DNA from 3 places in the Anoxybacillus sp. P3H1B genome. Region 3 is predicted to be linked to each of the others. Evidence: riboswitches for the same ligand, from Rfam matches in the RefSeq annotation. Region 3 holds a riboswitch; each other region holds the start of a gene.
The links. A riboswitch is a leader RNA that binds a small molecule or an ion and turns the genes downstream of it on or off. The one in region 3 is predicted to bind cobalamin.
Positions count from the first base shown of each region.

Region 1: another riboswitch for cobalamin. It lies ahead of AT864_RS17845 (hypothetical protein); the one in region 3 lies ahead of AT864_RS00940 (ABC transporter substrate-binding protein).
Region 2: another riboswitch for cobalamin. It lies ahead of AT864_RS07825 (ribonucleoside-diphosphate reductase subunit alpha); the one in region 3 lies ahead of AT864_RS00940 (ABC transporter substrate-binding protein).

Region 1 covers NZ_LPUG01000010.1:91,007-94,289, forward strand. The annotation lists gene mmgD (citrate synthase) at 1-1,091, opposite strand, end outside; gene AT864_RS17845 (hypothetical protein) at 1,115-1,357, opposite strand; cobalamin riboswitch at 1,544-1,749, opposite strand; cobalamin riboswitch at 2,212-2,392, shown strand; gene metE (5-methyltetrahydropteroyltriglutamate--homocysteine S-methyltransferase) at 2,694-3,283, shown strand, end outside.
Region 2 covers NZ_LPUG01000012.1:99,944-103,226, reverse strand. The annotation lists gene AT864_RS07835 (carbon starvation CstA family protein) at 1-822, opposite strand, end outside; gene AT864_RS07830 (hypothetical protein) at 1,142-1,603, shown strand; cobalamin riboswitch at 1,750-1,946, shown strand; gene AT864_RS07825 (ribonucleoside-diphosphate reductase subunit alpha) at 2,071-3,283, shown strand, end outside.
Region 3 covers NZ_LPUG01000009.1:124,906-128,188, reverse strand. The annotation lists gene AT864_RS00950 (ABC transporter ATP-binding protein) at 1-136, opposite strand, end outside; gene AT864_RS00945 (PH domain-containing protein) at 530-1,144, shown strand; cobalamin riboswitch at 1,359-1,573, shown strand; gene AT864_RS00940 (ABC transporter substrate-binding protein) at 1,710-2,675, shown strand; gene AT864_RS00935 (iron ABC transporter permease) at 2,641-3,283, shown strand, end outside.

The sequences.
Region 1 (3,283 bases), on a different contig from region 3:
TGGCGCTCTCCGACATATTTGACGCGAGGGCGGTATAGCCGGTTATTGTTATGCTGTTCAATCACGTGGGCGCAAAGGCCGGCGGTTCGGGCACTAAAGAAAATCGGTGTGTAAAGCTCAATTGGAATACCAAGCAAATAATAGACAGGAGCAGCATAGTAATCTAGATTTGGATAGAGTCCTTTTTCTTCTCTCATAATTGTTTCTCCCGCCTCGCACATTTCGAGCAGAGTCGTGTCGCCGCGGACTTCGCTAAGCTCTTGAAGCGCCTTTTTCATAAGCAAGGCTCGTGGATCCATCTTTTTCATGTATACGCGATGACCAAATCCCATAATTCGTTCCTTATTGGCTAGCTTTTGATAGAGCAGCTGTTTGTATTTTTCTGGCGATTCCGCTTCTTTGAGCATATACATAACGGCCTCGTTGGCTCCTCCATGAAGATGCCCCTTTAACGATGACACAGCCCCTGTCAATGCTCCGTACAAATCGGCGTGGGTGGAGGAAATGACCCGCGCTGTAAATGTCGAGTTTGGCAGCTCATGTTCAATATAAGCGATGAGCGAACGGTCAAATATTTTCACTTCCAGCTCGCTTGGTTGCTTCCCTGTCAGCATATATAGAAAATTGGCGCTGTAAGAGAGTTCTTGGTGCGATGGAACGACTGGCTGGTTATGCAACAAGCGATGGCTGCTTGCAATAATGGCAGGTACTTGAGCCAAAAGCTTAATCGCTTTTTCTTTATTAGCCGCTTCTGTTCGTTCATCGAGATGTGGGTCAAAGCTGGCTAAAACGGAAATACCGGTTCGCAGTGCATCCATCGGATGGGTAGTTTGCGGCAGCTGCTTCAAAATTTTCACCAGTTCTTGCGGCAGTGTTCTTTGTGTGTGAAGCTGCATTTCAAAGCGCTCTTTTTCTGGCTGTGACGGTAGTTTTCCTTCAATAAGCAGATGTGCTGCCTCGGTATATGTTTTGGTTTCTACAAGCTTGATCAGATCATATCCCCGGATGACGATTTCTTCATTCTCCACATCAAGAAATGAAATTTTCGTTTCAGCCGCTATGATTTCTTCTAATCCTGGACGAAATTCCAAAAAGATCCCTCCTTAATTTAAAATCATTTGCTTTCGTCGGCCGACTCCTTGCTGAAAACAAGTTCTTGTCGTATTTCTTGATATGCTTGCTGCAAATTAGCACGGCATGATGGCTGTTCTGACAAAGGGAGGCGGACGGCAATTTCCGATTGATAATGATCGTACAGATCCATTAAAGAAACGGGTGGATGTATTGTAAAATTGTTCATGACCGTTTGCTTAAACGCTTCCAAAAAATATTGCTTTGTTCCGAATGTGTTGTGCATGATGTCTGTCCTTTCGTTCTCAAGTTCCAATACGATTCGAATGATGGACATGCGCTTGAAGCAAATAAAAAAAGCATCTTCGCAAATGAAGATGCTGAAAAAGCGCATACGATCCCCTATGAAAAACATATACAAAAAAACATATGTTTTTTCCGCTTCCTCAACACCCCCTATCCTCGTAGGTTTTTGGTGTGGACCGAATCAGGCAGGTCTCCTGGCTTATGTTCATCGCTTCCTAGCCCCTTCCCGTTGATATGTCAAGCATTCAACAGTGGTTTTGGCAGGTTGCTCCCATTTACAGTTGCGGGACAGCGTCGGATTTGCACCGAACTTCCCTTTTAAACCGGTCAAGCGCTCTTTTGCTTACCGATACCTGATCCTAACCAAAGTTATTCAATTTTCAAGTTCACTATATCATATTTTTTCTGAGACGAAAACAAAAAAATTCTTAACTTTCTAACAGGTGGCCTGGGCTGCTTCCGACAGTGTTCGATCATGAAAGTTATCTAGATATAACTTAAGGATGAAAAATGAGAAGGTGATGCTCCGATTTCGACGGTTGAGCATTCGAACAACACGGTCTACAGCTTATTGGTTGATACTTGTTACGCTTTGAAACTGGAATGCTCTTTTTGAATGGTTAATCTTAATAAAAGCGATCGACTTCTGTCGAAATTAGATTTGCGCCATGAATCAGAAGACTTAATCTCCTTGACAATTTTTTCGAAGAATGATAGGGTTATTGTAAAATTTTTCTGATACTTCATGACAGGCTTAGAATGGAGGTTTGAAGCGTTTTTTTCTTGGCGAACAAGAAAATAAATGTGGGAACAGGTTCCAAAGGTGAGTCAAGACTAAATGGCCCAGTCCAAGGCTCCCTGCGGATGAAAAGGGAAGACCGGTGAGATTCCGGCACGGTCCCGCCACTGTAATAGAGGAGCTTTCCGCTTTACTGCCACTGATCAAAGATTGGGAAGGCGAGCGGAAAGCAATGATCCTTAAGTCAGGAGACCTGCCTGTTCTGACAACACTGCTTTTACCTACGGAGGATAGGGAGGTGTTCATCATGGACAAAGGGATTAATCCTTTTTTATGGCATTTCTAGCTTCCGTTGGAGCGTTAGGAATGCTTTTTTATTATTCGGAAAAAGAAATATGACGTCAAATCGCGGTGAATGCGGGGAGATGTGAGGAGAAGAGCAACTCAGCTGGAAGGATGAACGGGAAACCGAGCCATCGAATGGACAACATAGATTTCCTATCAGGCAAGTCCCGCCTAAAGATCAGGTAGAGAGTGGAAAAACGATAAAAATAAAATGATAGGAGAGAGTGAGGAAATGAAATCAAGCAATCTTGGCTATCCACGTATTGGGGAAAAACGAGAGTGGAAAAAAGCATTAGAATCTTTCTGGAATGGAGAGATAGACGAAAAAATTTTTTTGGACACGATGCAGTCCATTCGTCTAAACCATATCAAAAAGCAGCGGGAAATAGGGATTGATCTTGTGCCGGTTGGCGACTTTACCCTTTATGATCATATGCTTGATACAGCGGCTATGTTTGGTTTCATTCCTGAACGTTTCGATTATCAGGGGGGAGAGGTTCCTCTCTCAGTTTATTTCGCGATGGCGCGCGGCAATGAAAAAGCACCAGCATGCGAAATGACGAAATGGTTTAACACCAATTATCATTACATTGTTCCAGAATGGAGCAAGGAACAAAGCTCCCGCCTGCATATAACAGAAAACAAACCATTAAAGGATTTTCGGGAAGCGAAGGAGAAATTAGGAGTTGAAGGAAAGCCTGTTTTGATCGGACCTTATACGTTTATGAAGCTTTCCAAAGGCTATGATGAAAAGCAATTTTCCTATTTTCTATCATTGCTGCTTCCGCTTTATGAGCAAATACTAAAGGAGCTGGAGCGCGA
Region 2 (3,283 bases), on a different contig from region 3:
TAGCCATACAGGCAACGCCGAAGCCACAAATCCATAAGCAATCATTAAAAGAGCAATTGTCTCCCCTTTAAATGTAAACATATTGGCTAATGTCGGATGTTCAGCCACATGCTGTCCCGCAATAAGGGAAACAATCAGCAGAACAAAACCGATCAATGAAGCTTCCCCTACGCGGCCTGGCCGCAGATAGCGCATGTAAATTCCCATAAAAATCGCAATCGGAATCGTTGCCGCAATGGTAAACATTCCCCACGGGCTTCCTACAAGCGCTTTCACAACCACCAACGCTAACACGGCTAATAAAATAATCATGATACCTAAAATCCCAAGCATAGCAACAAGCCCTGTGAAGGAGCCCATTTCTTCTTTAATCATTTCACCAAGTGACTTTCCGTTGCGGCGCATTGAAGCAAACAAAATGACAAAATCCTGTACCGCACCTGCTAGTACCACACCGACTACAATCCAAAGCGTGCCCGGCAAATATCCCATCTGTGATGCCAAAATAGGGCCAACAAGCGGGCCAGCTCCTGCAATAGCAGCAAAATGATGTCCGAATAACACCCATTTATTCGTCGGCACATAGTCTTTTCCATCATTCATCACTTCAGCTGGTGTTTTGCGATTATCATCCAGCTCAAATACTTTCTGCGCAATAAATTTGCTATAAAAACGATAAGCCACTGCATATACACACACCGCTGCCACAATGAGCCAAATCGCATTAATCGTTTCGCCGCGGTGCAGAGCCAATACCGCAAAGCCAATGGCTCCAATGATCGAAATCAATCCCCAAATCACGATTGATTTAACCGCTTTCAAAATCCTCTCCCCCTTTGCACTAAAAAATTATACTCTACTCACAGCGATTATACTAACTATTCTGAAAAGTTACCCAAATATTTTCTTAACATGAACAAAACTAGACATAACATGTCAAATTACACACCTAACATGCACCATTTTCAAATTCCCGATCTCAATAGGAACAAAATGTATATTTTCAATAAAATGTAATTATATAAACTGTAAAAAGCGGAAATGATAAAAATAAGGCAGGGCTCTTTTTCTATATACGAGGCGATATAGGATATAGTCGATGATCAACAAATAAAATCCATTAGTAAAGGGTTAAGAAAACGTGAAAGCAATTGAACGGTTGTTATGGAGTATTGCTTTACCAGGATTCGGACAGCTTTTGAATCAAAAGTATTTCAAAGGAACCATCTTTATTTTATTAGAATTTATTGTAAACTCTCAATCCCGATTTAATGAAGCCATTCGCCTGAGCTTTTTGGGAAAAACAATCGAAGCAACCCAAGTCATTGATTTTCAATGGCTTATGTTTTATCCGTGTTTGTATTTTTTTGCAATGTGGGATGCTTATAAAGATGCTGACGGTGGTCGCTCTCCTTACGCTTTTCTTCCATTCGTTTTTTCAGCTTATTTTGTCACAGTTGGACTGATGTACTCTTCCCGCGTTACCATCTTCGGCATTTTTTTTGGACCAATTTGGCTGCCAATGCTCTCAGTTATTCCTGGTGTGCTCACCGGTTTACTGATTCGCTCGCTGCTTATTAAATTTCTCCCACTTCAAAAATAAACGCGCCGATCGAGCGCGTTTTTTATTTTTCCACTTCAGAAATATTATAGTTGAATTTTCCATTGATTTATTATATGATGATACCAGTGCAACTAACAAACACAATATATTGTATCGAAGAATAAAAACAAAAACTATATATAGTAGAACAAACCACAAGTAAAGGTGTCCCTTAGGACTTAATAGGGAATCTGGTGTAAATCCAGAACTGCCCCCGCAACTGTATGTGCGGACGAAATGGAAGCTCCACTGTATACGAAAGCTTATACGGCGCGTATACGGGAAGGATCCAAAGTAGGAAGAAGCACAAGTCAGGAGACCTGCCTTGCTTGTTTCGTTTCACATTCTTCGGGGAGGGAGAAGATGAAGCGATGGTTTAAGAAGGGAAGTTTTATTCCTTTTTATACTATCGTTTCATCCACTCAATCCGGAGTGGATTTTTTTATTGGAAAGAGGAGGAGCCGATAATGACGTTTACTTTTCAAACCGTTTCTCAAGAAGAATTGATTGCCTGGATTCATGATCTTACAAATGAATTTCCTCATCTAGACACATCCGAATATATCAAGCGTGTGCTTCGCATGATTCAAAACAAAGACACTGCGTCCTTCGAACAAATGGCAAATGATTGCATTCTTGAGGGACTTTCATATATTAGCGAAGCAGAACCAGACTGGACCTTTGTTTGCGCCCGCATTTATTTACAGAAGCTTTATCACGAAGCAGCTCAAAATCGCGGTTATCATCCAAAAGAACGCTACGGTGATTTTTACGAGCTGGTCGCTTCTCTCGTTTCCAAGGGAGTTTACAACCATTCTTTGCTTGATGATTATGAAAAAGAAGAAATTAAAGAGATTGGAGCGATCATCAATCCAGAAAAAGACAAGCTATTTACCTATATCGGTCTCCGCACGCTTGCAGATCGCTATCTTGCCCGTGATTATGAAAGAAATTTATATGAACTGCCGCAAGAGCGCTTTCTCATCATCGCGATGACATTGATGGCCAAAGAGCCAAAAACGCAGCGACTTGCCTTTATCCGAGAAGCATACTGGGCATTAAGCAATTTATATATGACGGTTGCCACTCCGACTTTAGCCAATGCAGGAAAAAACTATGGTCAGCTATCAAGCTGCTTTATCGATACGATTGATGACAGCCTGCAAGGTATTTACGACAGCAATACCGATATTGCTAACCTTTCCAAGGCAGGGGGCGGCATTGGCGTCTATCTCGGAAAGATTCGCAGCCGCGGCAGCGATATTAAAGGATTTAAAGGGATTTCATCCGGCGTGATTCCATGGATGAAGCAATTGAATAACACCGCTGTCAGCGTCGATCAGCTTGGCCAAAGAAAAGGAGCCATCTCTGTCTACTTAGACGTGTGGCATAAAGATATTTTTGCTTTTTTAGATGCCAAATTAAACAATGGCGATGAACGGATGAGGACACACGATTTATTCACAGGCGTTTGCATCCCTGATTTATTTATGGAGCAAGTAGAAAAACGCGGAGATTGGTATTTATTTGATCCACACGAAATACGACAAATCATGGGATTCAGTCTAGAAGACTTTTATGATGAAGAAAAAGGGGACGGCAGTTTTCGTCAAAAATATTGGGAATGCGTTCAAGAAAAGCGCCTTTCAAAAGAGAGAGTTCCAGCTATTGAAATTATGA
Region 3 (3,283 bases):
TTAATGATGAAACGGTGAAGCCATCGATCATTTTTTTCGTAAATAGCGGAATCGTTAAGCTGACGATGGAAGACGCCACGCTTAAGAATAGCGCAATAATCATGATCATTTTAGGCGGCTTCGTTGCTTGAATCATCCAGATAAACGAGCGCCAGTCTGCTTTTTCTTCTAATGATTGCTTTTGCACGATTTGATCACCACTCTTTTTGCTATGATTTTTATGCTGTCGTGTATGTATTGTACTTGATGTTTATGAACAGAATATGAACTTTGGGACATCATCATAAATATATTATAGCACTCGCATCGTCTCTTGATCCTGTGACAAGGCACGGAGGTTTCAGCGAAGAATGACGTTTATAAAAAGTTGTATTGGACAGTGTTCTATGATTTGCCTCCATCTGTTAAAAAAGGATTGTGCTTTTGAATCGGCTATAAATCCATTTTTTATTTTTTCTGTTTATCGGATCTGGAAAGCAAATGGATGGTATAATGGGATTGTAAGAAAAGAAAGGGGAGGAGATGCTGGATGTTTGGCAAAGTTGCTGCTGATGTTCTCGGATTAAGTGATATCGGCTCTGTCATTAAACCCGAAAATTATGATAAAGTGGACGCAGACGATTATGTGATGCATGAAGATGGAGAAAAGATTTATTTTTTGATTAAGTCCAAATCAGATGAATATTGCTTTACTAACCGAGCGCTTATTCATTTAGATGGGACGAGCGCGACAAGTAAAAAGCGAACGCTGCGCCGTTATGATTACTATAAGCATCCAATTGCCGGCGTATCGCTTGAGACGGCAGGCACGGTCGATTTAGATGTAGAGATTAAATTTACTATCGGATCGGAGCACTATTCGATTGATGTGCATAAAAAGCATCTGGAAGAAGTGAAAGATTTATATAAAGCACTTTTAAAAATTTCAGAAATTTGCCATGAAAATGAAACGACGCTCGACTTTGCGCGAAAAAGTCTCGATGTTGCCTCCTCCGTGCTAGGGCGTGTCGCCAGCACTCCAAACAGCATTGCTGAACAGTTTAAAGAGCTAAATCAAATCGCGTTCAACTGGCTTGTTGAGACTAAGAAGCAGTATACAGTGAAAGATTTTGGGGATGTATTTGAACGCTATATTAACAATTAATAGCGATCCAAACGACTCGAATGGCGATAAACTGCTGTTCGAGTCGTTTTTGCGGTAAGTCGGTGGATGTGCTTTCATCACGCCAATGCGTTAAAAAATGAGATCCGTATAAGTAGAGACGGGAAAAATGGCGAATTCCGTCATTTTTTTGTTGCCAAACAGCCTTTCGTCCTTTAATATTGTAACTGTCAATTGTTCGATTATTTTTTACAATTGTATATCGATGCAGAAGGGTGCCGAAGTGAGCGAATCGCTAATAGGCTTAATAGGGAATCTGGTGCGAATCCAGAACTGTCCCCGCAACTGTAAATGCTGACGAAATGAAATAACCACTGTGCGGTATTGATGGGCAAGCTGTTGGCCGCATGGGAAGGTTCAAAGTAGGATGAAGCATAAGTCAGTAGACCTGCCCTGACTGCTCGATGTTTCCAATCTTCGGGGGGTGAGATGGCGAAACGGCAAAAGGTGGTTATTATGCTGCCACAACTCTATGGTTTGTCGTTTCTTGCTCATTCCGTCCGGGATGGGCATTTTTTAATTTATATGTGCAGGAGGAGAAACCATGATGAAGCAACTGAGGTATTATACGTGGCTGCTTGTGTTGATGCTGACGTTCGGCCTTCTTGCCGCGTGCGGTAATCAAGAAACAGACAAATCCACTCATTCATCCAATGCGAAGCAAGAAGCAACAGCTGCTTTCCCGGTAACCGTTAAGGACGGATTAGGGGAAGAGGTCACGATTCAGTCCGAACCGAAAAAAATCGTTTCGTTAATTCCGAGCAATACGGAAATTGCCTATGAACTTGGTTTAGGAGAGAAAATTGTTGGAGTCAGTGATTTTGATAACTATCCGGAAGATGTAAAAAATAAAGAAAAAATTGGCGGCATGGAGTTTAACGTGGAGAAAATTATTTCACTCAAGCCTGATTTAGTGCTTGCCCACGCATCGAGTGCCCATAATTCGCGGGACGGCCTGCAGCAGCTGAAGGATGCGGGAATTACAGTGCTTGTTGTGAACGATGCCAAAACATTTGATGATGTTTACCATTCGATCCAATTAATTGGACAAGCAACAGGGACAACGAAAAAAGCCGATCAAATTGTTAACCAGATGAAATCAAAGCTTGAAGCCATCAAGGAAAAAGCAAAAAACGTGAAAAATCCGGTAAAAGTATGGGTGGAAGTGCAGCCGGCGCCACAAATTTATACAGCAGGAAAGGGAACATTTATCAATGACATGCTGCAAGCGATTTCAGCAGAAAACGTGGCTGGCGATCAAGAAGGATGGCCGATGTTTACGGAAGAAAAAGCGGTAGCGCTCAATCCGGATGTAATTGTTGTCACGTATGGAGACTATGTGAAAGATGCTGTAAAGCAAGTGATGGCACGACCGGCGTGGAAGGACGTTTCGGCGGTTAAAAATCAACGCGTATATGAGGTGAATTCTGATTTAGTCACAAGATCAGGCCCACGCCTTGTTGAAGGGGTAGAGGAACTTGCCAAAGTCATTTATCCGGAAATCTTTAAATAATATAATTGCCTACGTCATCGCTCTTACGGCGGTGGTCGTGTGCATGTTGTTAGGGATATCGATAGGCTCACTATCGATTCCCTTTTCGTCTATTATTGACATTTTTTTAGAGCAATGGTGGGGAATTGCGCCGTCCCCTGACATTCCTGATACGCTTGTGCAAATTGTGATGGCCATCCGCTTGCCGCGCGTTGTTTTGGCTTTTTTAGTCGGCGCTTCCCTTTCGTTGGCGGGAGCGGCGTTTCAAGGATTGCTAAAAAATCCATTGGCTGATCCTTATACGCTTGGAGTATCATCGGGCGCGTCAGTCGGAGCGGTCGTCGTTTTGTTCTTTCATCTGCAATTGCCGTGGTTTGGATCGTTTACATTACCGATCATGAGCATTGCGTTTGGATTGCTGACTCTTTTTCTCGTTTTGTTTTTTACTCGCGCCGTCGATCCGCGCATGTCAGTGGAAACGATCATTTTAACCGGAATTATTTTCAGCGCATTTTTCAGCGCGTTGATCTCGCTTATGATTGCGCTGACAGGAGAGGAACTGCGGCAAATTATTACTTGGTTGATGGGAAGCGTCGCGATGCGAAGCTGGAAATATGTTGTCATGATGC